Linked DNA regions of Colwellia sp. M166. Each later gene encodes a partner of the first gene's protein in a complex. Links are inferred from orthologs where the notes say so. Each region holds a gene or a part of one and is shown on either strand. Other genes may lie near its edges.

Region 1 (3,251 bases):
ATATGACATGATGCAGTATTACTTAACAATTAAGGTGTTTTTGCCGAAGATGACTACAAAGTTTAACATTTTAGTTTTAAATGGTCCTAATTTAAATATGCTAGGTAAACGTGAGCCAACGATTTACGGCTCATCATCCCTAGCTGAAATTATAGCAAGCTTAACTAGCATTGCCGATAAAATGAACCTACAGCTGAGCCATAAACAATCAAACGCAGAACATATATTGATTGATGAAATTCATGCCAGCTTTGAAAAAATAGACTTTATTATTATCAACCCTGCAGCTTTTACACATACCAGTGTTGCGCTTAGAGATGCTTTATTATCGGTTAATATTCCATTTATTGAAGTTCATTTATCTAACGTCCATGCACGAGAGTCATTTAGACAACATTCATATTTATCAGATATTGCAGTAGGCGTTATCAGTGGTTTAGGCACCAGTGGTTATGAATATGCTTTAGATTTTGCAAGAGATTGGTTAACACACAACACATAGACACTTTTACTTAAGTGATGATATTCACTTAAGTTTTTTATCAATATAAATTAAATAATTATCAAAAGGTATTCACATGGATATTCGTAAAATTAAAAAATTGATTGAGCTAGTTGAAGAATCAGGCATCAACGAGTTAGAGATTTCTGAAGGCGAAGAGTCAGTACGTATCAGTCGCGGTGGCACAATTATGCAAGCGGCACCTATGATGCAAGCTACGCCTATGATGCAAGCAGCACCTGCAGCTGCTGCGCCAGTTGCCGCAACAGAAGCTGCTGCTCCGGCAATAACCGGCCATATTGTTCGTTCACCTATGGTGGGTACTTTCTACTCAGCAGGTTCACCTGATGCTCCGGCATTTGTTGAAGTGGGTCAACACGTTAACGCTGGCGATACGCTATGTATCCTAGAAGCGATGAAAATGATGAACCAAATTGAAGCCGATAAATCAGGTGTAGTCAAACAAATTTTAGCTGAAAACGAAGATGCTATTGAATTTGATCAACCGCTATTCATCATTGAATAAGCCCAACCAATAAGGGTATTTTCATGTTAGATAAAGTTGTTATCGCCAATCGCGGCGAAATTGCCTTAAGAATATTGCGCGCTTGTAAAGAGCTTGGCATTAAAACGGTTGCCGTTCACTCGACAGCCGATAAAAATCTTAAGCACGTATTATTAGCTGATGAAACCATCTGTATTGGTAAACCTTCAGCGATGGATAGTTACTTAAATATTCCTGCTATTATCACCGCAGCAGAAGTTACTGACGCAGTTGCCATTCATCCAGGCTATGGTTTTCTTGCTGAAAATGCAGATTTTGCAGAACAAGTAGAAAAGTCAGGTTTTGCCTTTATTGGCCCTAAAGCGGAAAGTATTCGTTTAATGGGTGATAAAGTGTCAGCAATTAAGGCGATGAAAGCCGCTGGCGTACCTTGCGTACCTGGTTCTGATGGTCCATTAACGGAAGATAATGTAGCTAACTTAGCGCACGGTAAACGTATTGGCTACCCAGTGATCATCAAAGCCTCTGGTGGCGGTGGCGGTCGTGGTATGCGTGTCGTTCGCAGTGAAGAAGATTTAATCGAGTCTATTCAACTAACGAAATCTGAAGCGCGTTCGACTTTCAATAATGATATGGTTTACATGGAGAAATTCCTAGAAAACCCACGTCACGTTGAAATTCAAATTATGGCTGATGGCCAAGGCGGTGCAATTCATTTAGGTGAACGTGATTGTTCAATGCAACGTCGTCACCAAAAAGTTGTTGAAGAAGCGCCAGCACCGGGTATTACACCGGAAATGCGAGCAAAAATTGGTGAGCGTTGCTGTAATGCTTGTATAAAAATTAATTATCGCGGTGCTGGCACTTTTGAATTTTTATACGAAAATGGGGAATTCTATTTCATTGAAATGAATACCCGTATTCAGGTAGAGCACCCTGTAACAGAAATGGTTACCGGTGTTGACTTGATCAAAGAGCAACTTCGCATTGCTGCTGGTCAACCTTTGTCTTATACCCAAGATGATATTAAAGTGTCTGGTCATTCAATTGAATGTCGTATAAACGCTGAAGATCCACGCACATTTATTCCTTCACCTGGAAAAATTACCCGTTTTCATTCTCCAGGTGGTTTAGGTGTACGTTGGGACTCTCATATTTATGCTGATTACTCAGTGCCTCCACACTATGATTCTATGATCGGTAAGTTGATCACTTGGGGTGATAGCCGTGATGTTGCTATTGCCCGTATGCGTAACGCATTAAGTGAATTAGTTATTGACGGTATTAAAACAAATATCGCATTACATAAAGACATTTTAAATGATCAAGGTTTTGTCAACGGTGGTGCAAATATTCATTACCTTGAGAAAAAGCTTGCTGAGTTAGACTAAACGTTAAAGCGTTACTGACTAAAAAGCTCTGCATGCAGAGCTTTTTTTATGTTCAGTGTAAACCGTATGTCGTGATATCATCAACGATAAAGCACGACTTATTATCCATGATTATGGCTAGAAACAATGACTGAATTACTAGAAAAACCTTTACCGCCCGCCGATGATGACTGCTGTGGCGGTGGTGCATGCAACCCTTGTGTTTGGGACCACTACTACGCCGAACGAAAAAAATGGCGCTTACAGCAAGTCGAATTAAAAGCAGCCGCAGAGCAAGAAACAAAAACAACCGACGATTAATTGGCCATCTTAATCACTTTTTCAACCAGCTTATTAATGCCACTTGCCGCTTCCACTAATGAAGTTGCCAGCATATAAGCCGGTGTTGAGACTAATTTTCGAGCTTCATCAACAACAATATCATCAACAGCACATGCTCTATGAGCAAGACCAATATTCGTTAAAGACTGCGCTATGGCAATATCTTGACCAATAGTCGCCTGAGCTCCCTCTCCGTAAATAAGTGGGATCATTACGGGGGCAATGCACATATAACCGGCAGGTTTGTTGGCTTTAACAAATGCTTGGCACACAGCTAGTACTTGTTCATTAACACGAATATCTTCACCATTGATGGCAAAATCAGATAAATTTTTCGCGGCACCGAAACCACCTGGCACTATTAAAGCGTCAAATTCATCAATATAAAACTCTGTTAAATCTTCCACATCGCCACGAGCAATACGAGCCGATTCAACCAAAACATTACGCTGCTCTGCTACCATAACCTCACCGGTAACATGGTTGATAACATGATGCTGATTAATATTTGGTGCAAAACAACGATACTTTG
Region 2 (3,296 bases), 1.9 Mb from region 1 along the record:
TCAGCTAAAAGCGCTGACACGGTATTGCTAATGTCTTTATCAACAAGCATCCCTAACACTGCATGCACTTTAGGATAGTTTAGCTCACGCAACTTTTTCGCTAAGTATCGTGCCGCTTGTGGGTTATGACCAACATCTAAAATAATATCACCGTCAAGCGTGAACCTCTCCATTCTTCCGGCTACTTTAGTTTCGGCGATAATCTGATTTAAAAACTGGCTAGTGAGCAATAAGCTGAGTTTATCCGCCAAAAGCTCTAGCACCATAATAGCCGTTACGACATTATCTTGTGGAATGTGGCAAGTACTTAGCGCCGAGAAATTATTTTTATCACTAGACCAAGACCAACTAGCGTTGTCATCAGCCAACTTAGTTGTAAAACTTTGCTCACGAAAAAATGCCTTAGCGGCAATATTATCAGCGTGAACTGCTAATGATTTAGGCGGCGTTACATCGCCAATAACCACAGGCGTATTACTTCGCATAATGCCTGCTTTCTCAAAGCCAATAGCCTCTCGCGTATCACCTAAAAATGCCTGATGATCTAAGTCAATAGTGGTAATTACCGCAATATCAGCGTCAATAATATTGGTTGCATCTAAGCGTCCACCCAAACCAACCTCTAGAATAATAACATCAGGTTGTTCAGCCATTAACACAAGCAAGGCCGCTAACGTTGTGTATTCATAATACGTTAACGTAATATCACCACGGGCGCTTTCTATGGTTTCAAAGGCACTAACTAAGGCATTATCATCAACCTCACAACGGTTAATCCGCAAACGCTCATTAAAGCGCTCAATATGAGGTGAAGAATAAACCGAACAGGTTAGGCTCTGGGCTAAAAAAGCATTTTCTAAAAATGCACAGGTTGTACCTTTACCGTTGGTGCCGGCCACGGTTATCACTGTTGAGTGCGTAAAATCAATATTGAGTTTTTTTGCTACAGTATTGATACGTGCTAAGCCAAGATCAATTTCGACTGAGTGAATACTTTCTAAATAAGAAAGCCATTCAGTAAGATTGCTCTTAAATGAATGGCCTTTAATCATTTTTGACATGAGTTTACCGTTATGGTGCTGGGCTATCTTGTCCCATAAACTTTGCAAGCATACGCGCTAAAGTGCTACGCATTTCACGACGATCAACAATTAAGTCTATCGCGCCTTTTTCTTTCAAGAACTCACTGCGCTGAAAACCTTCAGGTAACTTTTCACGCACGGTTTGTTCGATAACACGTGGGCCAGCAAAACCAATCAAAGCTTTAGGCTCAGCAACATTAATATCACCTAACATTGCTAAACTGGCCGAAACGCCACCCATAGTTGGATCAGTTAATACTGAGACGTATGGTAGGCCTTTTTCACTCATTTTTGCTAACGCGGCACTGGTTTTTGCCATTTGCATTAATGAAAATAGCGCTTCTTGCATGCGTGCACCACCACTGGCTGAAAAGCATACAAACGGTATATTATGTTCTAAGCAATATTCAACGCCTTTAACAAAACGAGCACCAACAACCGAAGCCATAGAGCCACCTAAAAAAGCAAACTCAAATGCTGCAACGACGATCGGTTGCCCATGAAGTTCACCTCTCATAACGACTAAAGCATCCTTCTCACCGGTACTTTTTTGTGCTGCAGAAATACGATCTTTATAACGTTTAGAGTCTTTAAACTTAAGAATGTCTTGTGCTTCAAACTCTTCACCTAACTCGACACGCTCGCCTTGATCAAGAAAACCATCAATACGTTTACGCGCAGAAATTCGCATATGATGATCACACTTTGGACAAACCGACATTTGTCGGTCTAACTCAATTTTATATAGAACCGCGTTACAGCTAGTACACTTACTCCAAACACCTTCCGGAATATTTCTTTTTTGTGTCGACTTTGCTTTCGGGAGAATTTTTTCAATCCAGCTCATAATATATTTTTTGCCTATGCACGAGAAATTCAATAATTGTTCAAAATACAACCATTAAATATAAAATTTTACTATTCACATATATAACTTTGAATTAGACCATAGAACACCTATACAATTATAGGAAAAACTGGTCTGTTTTCTTTGTTATCACTGATTATAGTAGAAACAATGGTCCTGGGCTACGCTTTGGAATAGCAAACTCTTCAGGGTAATCAACATCAACAAAGTACAATCCAGCTGACGGCGCTGTTATACCCGCAACACAACGATTTTTTGCCTCTAGTACTTCATCAATCCAACTCACTGGTTTTAGTTCGTGACCAACCTTCATCAAACTACCGGCAATATTTCTTACCATATGATGTAAAAACGCATTACCTTTGACATCAATAATAACAAACTCACCTTGGCGAGAAACATTACAATGATATAACGTACGTATCGGGGAATGCGATTGACAATGCACGGTTCTAAACGAGGTAAAGTCATGACGGCCAACTAAATATTGTGCAGCTTGGTGCATTAAATTTTCATTAAGCGGGTAATGGCAAAAGCTGATACCTGAACTTAAAATAGCCGAGCGTAAACGACTGTTATTAATAATATAACGATAACGCCTAGCGGTTGCGCTAAAGCGCGCATGAAAGTCTTCATTGACCTCTTTCACCCATGATACCGCAATGTCTTTCGGTAAATTAGTATTAACTCCTAACGTCCATGCCACATCTTTTCGCACTTTATCTGTTTCAAAATGAACAACCTGATTAGTCGCATTAACACCGGTATCTGTTCGACCTGCGCATACCACCTCAATTGGCTCATTGGCTATTTTAGATAACGCCTTTTCTAGTGACTCTTGCACACTGATAACGTTCTTTTGTCTTTGCCAACCATAGTAATTACTACCGTCGTATTCTATGCCTAAAGCGTAACGCATTTTATCCTCCACTGCTAAGGTGATGGCATTATCCATTATTTTAAGCTTTTTTACCAAGCGACTATTAAATAATAATAAAAATGCATTAAAAAGGCGGCAATTTGCCGCCTTTTTTAATAAAGCTTAAAGTGAACTACTTTATATTATCTAATAATTGTTGAGCATCAAATTGTTGCTGCGCATCGCCTTGTTTAACAACATCAAGGAGAATAACTTCGGCATTCTCGTTATCACCGATTTCAAGATAGACCTTCGCTAAATCCAGCTTAGCTGCAATACCATTGTCATCATCGTCAATATCATCTTCGCTAATATTACCTGAAAACTCTGGGAATTCACCAAGCCCAACGTCAATATTCATTTTCTCATAAGGTTCAGTGGGCTTGCCATCTAATAAACTATCCGATAATAAAGAATCGACAGAAAT

Evidence for each region.
Region 2: the proteins of accC (region 1) and accD are in contact, whole or in part, in a solved structure (PDB 8UXZ), measured with the Escherichia coli proteins. The link is inferred for Colwellia sp. M166 from one-to-one orthologs.

What each region holds. Positions count from the first base shown.
Region 1 is NZ_CP040755.1:3,228,416-3,231,666, reverse strand. Bases 308-3,224 are described here. They hold accC (acetyl-CoA carboxylase biotin carboxylase subunit), read left to right. Parts: upstream 308-1,051; coding sequence 1,052-2,398; downstream 2,399-3,224. Other genes in these bases: elbB (isoprenoid biosynthesis glyoxalase ElbB), read right to left, coding at 2,695-3,224; FGD67_RS14610 (oxidoreductase-like domain-containing protein), read left to right, coding at 2,525-2,698; accB (acetyl-CoA carboxylase biotin carboxyl carrier protein), read left to right, coding at 579-1,028; aroQ (type II 3-dehydroquinate dehydratase), read left to right, coding at 308-502. Outside these bases: more of aroQ, read left to right, coding at 50-307; more of elbB, read right to left, coding at 3,225-3,251. UniProt on the Escherichia coli protein: This protein is a component of the acetyl coenzyme A carboxylase complex; first, biotin carboxylase catalyzes the carboxylation of the carrier protein and then the transcarboxylase transfers the carboxyl group to form malonyl-CoA.
Region 2 is NZ_CP040755.1:1,362,878-1,366,173, forward strand. Bases 1-2,962 are described here. They hold accD (acetyl-CoA carboxylase, carboxyltransferase subunit beta), read right to left. Parts: upstream 1,930-2,962; coding sequence 1,072-1,929; downstream 1-1,071. Other genes in these bases: folC (bifunctional tetrahydrofolate synthase/dihydrofolate synthase), read right to left, coding at 1-1,061; truA (tRNA pseudouridine(38-40) synthase TruA), read right to left, coding at 2,087-2,869. In the rest of the region: FGD67_RS06145 (FimV/HubP family polar landmark protein), read right to left, coding at 3,003-3,296.